One region of the Streptomyces sp. WAC00040 genome, then DNA from elsewhere that is predicted to be linked to it. Evidence: riboswitches for the same ligand, from Rfam matches in the RefSeq annotation. Region 1 holds a riboswitch; each other region holds the start of a gene.
The links. A riboswitch is a leader RNA that binds a small molecule or an ion and turns the genes downstream of it on or off. The one in region 1 is predicted to bind cobalamin.

Region 1 (3,262 bases):
GTGACGCACAGCAGCAGGAGTCGGGCGCGGCCGACGTTCACGCCCAGGGTGGCCGCCGCGTCCTGCCCGAAGGCGAAGGCATCCAGGGTCCTCGCGTGACCCAGGCAGACGGCCAGAGCGGCCCCCAGGGTGGCGAGGCACAGCCACACGTCGGTCCAGCCGGCCCCGCTCAGCGAGCCGAGCAGCCAGAACAGCACGCCGCGGGTGGTCTCCGCGTCGGCGGACGTGACGACGACGAACGAGGTGAGCGCGGAGAACAGCTGCATCGCCGCGACGCCGGACAGCACGACCCGGTCGGTGGTGCCGCCGAGGGTGTGGCTCAGCAGAAGCATCGCGGCGAACGAGCACAGAGCACCGGTGAAGGCCCCTGCCGAGACGGACAGTACCCCGCCGCCGGCGCCCAGGACGACCACGGCGACGGCACCGGTGGAAGCTCCGGAAGAGACGCCCAGGACGAAGGGATCGGCGAGCGGGTTGCGCAGCAACGACTGCATCACCGCCCCGCACAGCGCGAGCCCCGCGCCGCACACGGCCGCCAGAAGCGTGCGCGGGAGGCGGAGGTTCCACACGATGCCGTCACGGATCGGGGTGAGACCGGAGGCGTCGCCCCTCAGGTGCGAGGCGACGACGGACCAGACGTCACGGACGCCGATATCCGCCGGCCCGATGGTGATGGCGAGGGCGACGGACATCGCCAGCGCGGTGAGCCCGGCCGCGCCGCGCAGCAGCGCCGAGGTCACTTCGCGAGTCCGAATCGGCGCAAGGCGTCGGCCACTTGCTCGACTCCCTCCACCGTGCGGATCGTCGGGTTCATGGCCTGGCCGCTGAGCAGGACGTACCGCTTGTGGCGTACGGCGTCCATGTTCCGCGTGACCGGATCGGTCTCAAGGAACCGGATCTTGTTCGCGGCGCTCTCCGCGGTCTGCGACTTGCGGGTCAGGTCGCCGATCACCAGGACGTCCGGGTCGCGGTCCACGACCGTCTCCCAGTTGATCTGCGGCCATTCCTCCGTGGTGTCGTCGAAGACGTTCTTCGCACCCGTCTCACGGGTGATGACGCCGGGGGCGCCGCAGCATCCCGCCATGTACGGGGACTCGGCGTTGGCGAACCAGTACATCAACGTGACGTCAGAGGCGTCGAGTCCCGCGGTGGCCTTGCGCACGCGGGCCTCGAGTTCCGCGACCAGCTCGTCGCCGCGTTCCTCGACGCCGAACACGCGGGCGAGGTCACGTACTTCACCGTGGACGGTGTCCATCGTCAGCGGGCTGGTGCGCACGCCGTCCCCGTCACCACTGTTGTCCTTGCCCACGCAGTCCGACGGCGAGAGGTATGACGGCACGCCGAGTTCCTCGAACTGCTCGCGCGTGGCCACACCGCCCTTGCCGAGGGTGGAGGCGAACGAGGCCGTGACGAAGTCGGGTTCGGCTGCGAGGACCTTCTCGAAGGACGGGTTGTTCTCCGCGAGACGCTCCACACCGGCGGCGGGCTTCTCCAAGCCCTTCATGACGGGGTCGGTCCAAGTGGCCGTCCCGGCCATCCGGTCGGCGAGGCCCAGAGCCAGCAGGATCTCGGTGGTGCCCTGGTTCAGGGAGACGGCGCGCTGTGGGCCGTCTCCCTGGATCTCCACTTTCTTCCCGCAGTTCTCGATGACCCGCGCACCGGCCTGCGGAGCGGAAGAAGGGCGGGGCGAGGTCCCACACCCCGTCAGCAGCAGCATTCCACTGAGGAGCACTGCGGACGAAGCGGTCGGGCGGTTGAAAGACACAGCGTCGTTCCTAGCGTCGAGGGCCCATGCGCGGGGCCCGTCCCTACGATGTGCCAGCAGGTCTTCGGACTCGGGGTCAACCGGACGAGGCGCCTTCCCGGGCCGGTGTCCCGGCCCAGTGGCTGTGTGCCACGCCCGTCGCCCTCACCGCTGCGCGTCAGTTCCGGATTCGCACCGGATTCCCTGACCCACGTACACACACGTACGGAGTTCGACTGGCTCGCGGAAGCTACCACAGGGGTCGAAGTCCCGGCCGTCCACGGGGGTGTGGGGCGCCGGTCGCGCGGAGCGTGTGAACTCGGCCGGTTTCGGCCTTGTGCCCAAGGACCGAGACCCTTTGCAGTGGCCGCCGCCGGCACGATCGGCTTCGTGGGGCTCGTGGCACGCACGCGGTCCGTGCCCTCGTGGGCCGGCACGCACGGGTGGTGCCGGTCGCGGTGCTCCTCGGCGCCGTGCTCGTCTGCACCGCCGGTCCGGTGTGTCGCACGGTGATCGCGCCGGTCCAGCTCGGCGCGGGCCTGATGACCGCCGTGATCGGGACTCCGTACTTCCTCCATCTGTTAGTACGCAGCCGCAGGTAGCACGCACGCCGCCTCGGCGGACCGCCGGCCCGGGCAGCAGGGCTGGCATCGCATGGTGCAACCTGTGGGTTGCACGTCAAAGCCTGATGTGCAACTCTGGGGTTGCACTGATGGTGGAAGCGAACAAGGAGTCTCCTCATGAGCGAGGACCGGATCGAAAGCGAAACCCTCATCGCAGCGCCGCTGGAGCGGGTCTGGTCGCTGGTCGCGCAGCCCGGGTTCTGGGTCGCCGACAAGGCGAGCCTGCCCGGAACCGTGGCCAGGGAGGGCGAGTCGATGGTGGCGAAGAACCCCGAGCACGGCGACTTCCCCGTGCGGGTGGAGAAGGTCGAGCCACCCACGTACCTGGCGTACCGCTGGACCAGTGCGTTCCCCGGAGAGGAACTGCGCGAGGACAACAGCACCCTCGTGGAGTTCACGTTGACCCAGGAGGGCGAGCAGACCCGGCTCCACGTCGTCGAGAGCGGGTTCGCCGCACTGGCCGGGTCCCAGGAGCTGCGCAGCCAGAACAGGAAGGACCACAGCGAGGGCTGGCCCTTGGAGCTCGACGCACTCAAGACGCGCGCCGAGCAGTCGTCCGCGTGACCGACGGGGCTCACGGCGCCGGCGAGACCGTCGACAGCGTGCTCGTCGCGCTGGCAGACCCGACGCGGCGTCAACTGCTGGAACTGCTTGCCGCGAAGGGCGAGGCCACCGCGACGACGCTCGCCGAGCCGCTTCCCGTCTCGCGGCAGGCGGTGGTCAAACACCTCGCTGTCCTGGACGCGGCCGGACTGGTCTCGGGGACCCGGGTGGGTCGCGAGGTGCGGTACGCGGTGAGGCCCACGGCGCTGGACACGACGGCCCGCTGGATGGCCGCGCTCGCGGCCGACTGGGACCGGCGCCTGGCGAACATCAAGCGCGTCGCCGAGGCAGC
Region 2 (3,262 bases), on a different contig from region 1:
CCGGTGGGCGCTCATCGGCGGTTGGGCGGTCGGCATGATCTACGGCACCGCCGCCGCGTACGGCGTGGCCAGCCCGACCCAGAAGCACTTCGGCGGCTCGTCCGCGGAGATCCCGGGCATCGGCGAGATCGGCTACATCGGTCTCACCGCGTTCGTGCTGAACGTCGTCGTCACCGTCGTTCTCACCTTCGTCCTGCGGGCGGCCAAGGCCCCCGACGGCATCGACGAGACCAGCCCGTCCGACTACACGGCGGACGCGGGCGACCCGGGCGTGAAGGTGGAGCTGCCGCCGGCCACGGCGGGCGCTCCCGGCGGTCACTGACCGGTCGCGCGCACAAGGGCCGTCGCGCCTCCCGTCCGGGCACTTCCCCGGCCGGGAAATGCGGCGGCCCTTCGTCGTGCCCTGATACACACTGCCGGGCATGGACATCACGATCAGAAGAGTCGAACCCGAGGAGCACACGGCCCTCGGCGAGTTGACCGCCCGCGCCTACCTCGACGGCGGGCTGCTGGCCCTCGGCGAACAGGACCCGTACCTCGAGGTGCTCCGCGACGTCGCGGGCCGCGACGCGCAGGCGGAGGTGTACGTCGCCGTCGACGACCAGGGCACGCTGCTCGGCCAGGTGGCGTTCGTCCCGGCCGGCGGACCGTTCGCCGACATCGCGGGACCCGGCGAGGCCGAGTTCCGGATGCTCGCCGTGGGCGCCGAGGCACGCGGCCGCGGTGCGGGCGAGGCGCTGGTGCGCACTTGCGTGGAACGGGCGAGAGCCACCCCGGGGTGCGTACGGCTGGTGCTCTCCACACAGCCCACGATGTACGCGGCGCACCGCATCTACGGCCGGATGGGCTTCGTGCGCACCCCGGAGCGGGACTGGGAACCCGTCCCGGGCCTCGTTTCGCTGCTGACGTACGCACTGGAGCTCTCCGGACCTGCCGTCACGATATGACCTCCCGACACAACATGTAGGGGCAGGCGCAGCACCCCGCCCCCACATGTATGCTCATCTCGCTGTCGCCACAGGGGAATCCGGTGCGAGTCCGGAACTGTCCCGCAACGGTGTGATCCGGTGCGCTCTGCCGTACCCGTTCAAGTCCGAGGACCTGTCGACGGCGCATCCGGTTCGACCGATCCGGATGCCCAGACGTCCGGGCCTCGCGGTTGGGCCGGTGGACGCCGTGCGCCGTGCTGCCCCGTCACACGTGCCACGGCCCGCCCCCTCCGCCGGCCCAGAGCCGAGCGAGGGAGAGCATCACATGACCATCGCGCCAGCCGATCCGGTCTCAGCGACGGAGAACGACGGCCCCGGGACCGCGCTGCTGCGGACCTTGACGGACCTGACGGCGGACCTGCCCGACACCGACCCGGGCAAGGTCGCCGCGGCCGCGCTGCGCGGCCGCAACGCCGGGTCCGACGCTGCGGAGCTGCACTCCCTCGCCGCCGAAGCGGCCGCCGGCCTCATCTCGGACGACCCCGCCTACTCCCGGCTCGCCGCGCGTCTGCTGACCCGCACCATCGCCGAAGAGGCGGCCGGGCAGGGCGCTTCCTCGTTCACCGCCTCGGTCGCCACCGGTCACCGCGAGGGGCTGATCGCCGACCGCACGGCCGCCTTCGTGGCACTGCACGCCGCGCGGCTCGACGCGCTGATCGACCTCGAGGCGGACGACCGCTTCGGCTACTTCGGCCTGCGCACCCTCTACAGCCGCTACCTGCTGCGTCACCCGATCACCCGCCAGGTCGTCGAGACGCCCCAGCACTTCATGCTCCGCGTCGCCTGCGGGCTCGCCGAGGACGACTCGCCGCGCGCCCTTGAGGAGGTCGCGGCGCTGTACCGGCTGATGAGCCGGCTGGACTACCTCCCCTCCTCCCCCACCCTCTTCAACTCCGGCACCCGCCACCCCCAGATGTCGTCCTGCTACCTGCTGGACTCGCCGCTCGACGAGCTCGACTCGATCTACGACCGCTACCACCAGGTCGCGCGCCTCTCCAAGCACGCGGGCGGCATCGGGCTCTCCTACTCCCGTGTCCGCGCCCGCGGTTCACTGATCCGCGGCACCAACGGGCACTCCAACGGCATCGTCCCGTTCCTGAAGACCCTTGACGCCTCGGTCGCCGCGGTGAACCAGGGCGGCCGCCGCAAGGGCGCAGCCGCCGTCTACCTGGAGACCTGGCACGCGGACATCGAGGAGTTCCTCGAGCTGCGCGACAACACCGGTGAGGACGCCCGCCGTACGCACAACCTGAACCTGGCCCACTGGATCCCGGACGAGTTCATGCGCCGCGTCGAGGCGGACGCCGAGTGGTCGCTGTTCTCCCCGGTCGACGTCCCGGAGCTGGTCGACCTGTGGGGCGAGGCCTTCGACACGGCCTACCGCCGGGCGGAAGCCGCGGGACTGGCCCGCCGGTCCGTCCCCGCGCGCGACCTCTACGGCCGGATGATGCGCACCCTCGCCCAGACCGGCAACGGCTGGATGACCTTCAAGGACGCGTCCAACCGCACCGCCAACCAGACCGCGGAGCCGGGACGGGTCGTGCACTCCTCCAACCTGTGCACGGAGATCCTCGAGGTCACGGACGACGGCGAGACGGCCGTGTGCAATCTCGGCTCGGTGAACCTCGGCGCGTTCGTCAGCGGCGACGACATCGACTGGGAGCGGCTGGACGCCACCGTCCGCACCGCCGTCACCTTCCTGGACCGCGTCGTCGACATCAACTTCTATCCGACGGAGCAGGCAGGGCGGTCCAACGCCAGGTGGCGCCCGGTGGGCCTGGGCGCGATGGGCCTGCAGGACGTCTTCTTCAAGCTGCGGCTGCCCTTCGACTCGGCGGAGGCCCGGGCCCTTTCGACGAGGATCGCCGAGCGGATCATGCTGGCGGCCTACGAGGCCTCGTGCGACCTCGCGGAGCGCAACGGGCCCCTGCCGGCCTGGGCCGAGACGCGCGCGGCACGCGGCGTGCTGCATCCCGACCACTACGACACGACGCTGACCTGGCCGGAGCGCTGGGAGGCGCTGCGTGCCCGGATCGCCGACGTCGGCATGCGCAACTCGCTGCTGCTCGCCATCGCGCCGACCGCGACCATCGCCTCGATCGCCGGTGTCTACGAGTGCATCGAGCCGCAGGTCTCCAACCTGTTCAAGCGCGAGACACTCAGCGGCGAGTTCCTCCAGGTCAACTCCTATCTGGTGGAGGACCTCAAGCGGCTCGGCGTCTGGGACGCGCAGACGCGGGAGGCGCTGCGCGAGGCGAGCGGCTCGGTGCAGG
Region 3 (3,262 bases), on a different contig from region 1:
GGCCGCCGCGGAGGAGCGGGCACCGCTGGAGCGGGTCGAGGCGATCGGCCGGCAGGTGAACGACTCCTCGCGCACCTTCGGCGTGGCGCTCAGCGCGTGCAGCACGCCGTCGAAGGGCGGCCCCACATTCGATCTTCCCCCTGGCGAGCTGGAGTTGGGCATCGGCATCCATGGCGAGCCGGGGCGGGAGCGGCGCCCGATGATGACCTCGCGGGAGATCGCCGACTTCGCCGTCGACGCCGTTCTGGAGGACCTGCGGCCCTCCGGCCCGGTGATCGCCCTGGTCAACGGGATGGGCGCGACGCCACTGCTGGAACTGTACGGGTTCAACGCCGAGGTCCAGCGCGTGCTGGCGGAGCGGGACGTGGCGGTGGCCCGCACCCTCGTCGGCAATTACGTGACCTCTCTCGACATGGCCGGCGCTTCGGTGACGCTCTGCCAGGTGGACGAGGAGCTGCTCAGGCTGTGGGACGCGCCGGTGCAGACTCCGGCGCTGCGATGGGGACGCTGAGAGCCTGGGGCCTCGAGATCACACCGTTCGAACCGACCGATTCCAGGGAGTGCTTGTGCTCGACGCCGAATTCTTCCGCCGTTGGCTGGCCGCGGTCGCCGTCTCGGTGGACCGGGAGGCGGACCGACTGACCGAGCTGGACTCGGCGATCGGCGACGCGGACCACGGCAGCAACCTCAAACGGGGGTTCACGGCCGTCGCAGCGGTGCTGGAGAAGGAGCCCCCGGCGACACCGGGCGCCGTGCTGATGCTCGCCGGACGGCAGCTGGTGTCGACGGTCGGCGGGGCGTCGGGCCCGCTGTACGGGACGCTGCTGCGGCGCACCGGCAAAGCGCTGGGTGACGACGCCCAGGTGACACCGGGGCAGCTCGCCGAAGCACTGCGGGCCGGCGTCGCCGCGGTGGCCCAGCTCGGCGGGGCGAAGGCCGGTGACAAGACGATGCTGGACGCTCTCGAGCCGGCGGTGGCGGCGCTCGGCGACAGCACGCAGTCGTTCGCGGCGGCCCGCGAGGCTGCGGAGCAAGGAGCTTCGGACACCGTGCCGTTGCAGGCGCGCAAGGGCAGGGCGAGCTATCTCGGTGAACGGAGCATCGGCCACCAGGACCCGGGCGCCACGTCGTCGGCGCTGCTGCTAGCGGCGCTCGCCGAGACGGCGGACCCGGCGGAGGGGGCGGCCGGATGAGCGACGGCAAGCAGGTCGGCATCGTGCTGGTCTCGCACAGCAGGGAGGTCGCCACCGCGGTCGCCGAAATGGCGAAAGGGCTCGCGGGCGGCGGCGGTACGGCCCCGGTGGCGGCCGCGGGCGGCACACCCGACGGGGGCCTCGGCACCAGCTCCGAACTGATCACGGCCGCGGCGGAGCAGGTCGACGGCGGCGCGGGCGTCGCCGTCCTCGTCGACCTGGGCAGCGCCGTCCTGACGGTCAAGGCGCTGCTGGCCGAGGGTGACGAACTTCCCGCCGGTACCCGCCTGGTGGACGCGCCGTTCGTGGAGGGCGCTGTCGCGGCGGTGGTGACGGCCTCCGCCGGTGCCGACCTGGACGCGGTGGAGGCCGCGGCGTCGGAGGCGTACGGCTACCGCAAGCAGTGACGGACGGGCGGCGCGGCGGCGGGTGTGGCGAACGGCTCACCCCGCCGCCGGCCGGTGCGCCCGTGCGCGGCTTGTGATGTCACTGGTCGGAGCATTACTGTCACGGGGCCTTGGTGTTCGGGAAACCGGTGCGGTACCGGTGCGGCCCTCGCCACTGTGATCGGGAAGTCCGGCTCCACCCCCTCACGGGGAGCCACTGGGTCACCGCGTGTACGCGCGGTGCCCGGGAAGGCGGAGTCCGGGCGGCATGACCCGTCAGCCAGGAGACCGGCCAAGGTGCGTTGTCCATCCACGAGGTGCTGGAGAGGGTCTCCCACATCATGCATATAGCCGAGGGGTATCTGCCCCCGCTGCACGCGGTCGCCTGGGGCGCCGCGTCCGCCCCGTTCGTCGTCCACGGCGTACGCGCCCTGAAACGCGAGGTCAAGTCCCATCCCGAGTCGACGCTGCTGCTCGGCGCGTCCGGAGCGTTCACGTTCGTCCTGTCGGCACTGAAGATCCCGTCGGTTACGGGCAGCTGCTCGCACCCGACCGGCACGGGCCTCGGGGCCATTCTGTTCCGACCGCCGATCATGGCGGTGCTCGGCACCATCACGCTGCTGTTCCAGGCCCTGTTGCTGGCCCATGGCGGACTCACAACGCTGGGCGCCAACGTCTTCTCCCTGGCGGTCGTCGGGCCGTGGGCGGGGTACGGGGTGTACCGGCTGCTGCGCCGCTTCGACGTGCCGCTGATGGTGAGCGTGTTCTTCGGCGCGTTCGTCGCCGACCTGTCCACGTACTGCGTCACCAGTGTGCAGTTGGCGCTCGCCTTCCCCGACCCGGGCAGTGGCATCCCCGGCGCGCTGGCCAAGTTCGGCGGCATCTTCGCCGTCACGCAGCTTCCACTGGCGGTGAGCGAGGGACTGCTCACCGTACTGGTGATGCGGCTGCTCAGCCGGTCCAGCAAGGGTGAACTGACCAGGCTCGGTGTGCTGGTCACGGGTGCGAAGAAGGAGGCGTCGGCCCGATGAGCCGTAACGCGAGGATCAACACCCTGCTGCTGCTGGCCGTCGCGGCGCTGGCCGTGCTGCCGCTCGTCCTGGGGCTCGGGGACCACAAGGAGGAGCCGTTCACCGGCGCCGACGGCGAGGCGGAGGCGGCTATCACGGAACTCGAGCCGGACTACGAGCCGTGGTTCACCCCCCTGTACGAACCGCCGTCCGGCGAGATCGAGTCGGCGCTGTTCTCCCTCCAGGCGGCCCTCGGCGCGGGCGTCCTGGCGTACTACTTCGGGCTGCGCAAGGGCCGCCGGCAGGGCGAGGAGCGGGCGGCGGCCGAGCGGGCCGCGAGCAGGACGCCGGACGGCGCGGCACCCGCCCCGTCGGTCCCCGGCTCGCGGAGCGAGGGCCCGGACCCCGCGACGACGGCGCCCTAGCGGATGTTGCCGATCGACGCGGCGGCGCACAGCAGTCGCTGGCGCCGCCGCCACCCCTGCGAAAAGGCCGTCCTCGGCCTCGGTCTGACCGTCACGGCCGTCTGTCTGCCGCCCTGGCCGGGTGCCGTCCTCGTCGCCGCCGCGACGGTTGTGATCCTGCTCGGACCGGCCGGTGTGGCACCGCGCCAACTGTGGCGGGCGTTCCGCATCCCGCTCGGGTTCTGTGTCACCGGAGCCGTACCGCTGTT

Region 2: another riboswitch for cobalamin. It lies ahead of MDN94_RS14245 (ribonucleoside-diphosphate reductase subunit alpha); the one in region 1 lies ahead of MDN94_RS26460 (ABC transporter substrate-binding protein).
Region 3: another riboswitch for cobalamin. It lies ahead of MDN94_RS34565 (energy-coupling factor ABC transporter permease); the one in region 1 lies ahead of MDN94_RS26460 (ABC transporter substrate-binding protein).

Annotation. Positions count from the first base shown of each region.
Region 1 covers NZ_JAKQZE010000003.1:215,061-218,322, reverse strand. Annotated here, with positions in the region: gene MDN94_RS26465 (FecCD family ABC transporter permease) at 1-692, opposite strand, end outside; gene MDN94_RS26460 (ABC transporter substrate-binding protein) at 737-1,717, opposite strand; cobalamin riboswitch at 1,804-2,000, opposite strand; partial or broken gene MDN94_RS26455 (iron chelate uptake ABC transporter family permease subunit) at 2,105-2,346, shown strand; gene MDN94_RS26450 (SRPBCC domain-containing protein) at 2,485-2,931, shown strand; gene MDN94_RS26445 (ArsR/SmtB family transcription factor) at 2,928-3,262, shown strand, end outside.
Region 2 covers NZ_JAKQZE010000001.1:3,034,552-3,037,813, reverse strand. Annotated here, with positions in the region: gene mctP (monocarboxylate uptake permease MctP) at 1-322, shown strand, start outside; gene MDN94_RS14250 (GNAT family N-acetyltransferase) at 423-947, shown strand; cobalamin riboswitch at 997-1,123, shown strand; gene MDN94_RS14245 (ribonucleoside-diphosphate reductase subunit alpha) at 1,255-3,262, shown strand, end outside.
Region 3 covers NZ_JAKQZE010000004.1:867,177-870,438, forward strand. Annotated here, with positions in the region: gene dhaK (dihydroxyacetone kinase subunit DhaK) at 1-511, shown strand, start outside; gene dhaL (dihydroxyacetone kinase subunit DhaL) at 567-1,193, shown strand; gene MDN94_RS34560 (PTS-dependent dihydroxyacetone kinase phosphotransferase subunit DhaM) at 1,190-1,600, shown strand; cobalamin riboswitch at 1,695-1,890, shown strand; gene MDN94_RS34565 (energy-coupling factor ABC transporter permease) at 1,921-2,610, shown strand; gene MDN94_RS34570 (energy-coupling factor ABC transporter substrate-binding protein) at 2,607-3,014, shown strand; gene cbiQ (cobalt ECF transporter T component CbiQ) at 3,018-3,262, shown strand, end outside.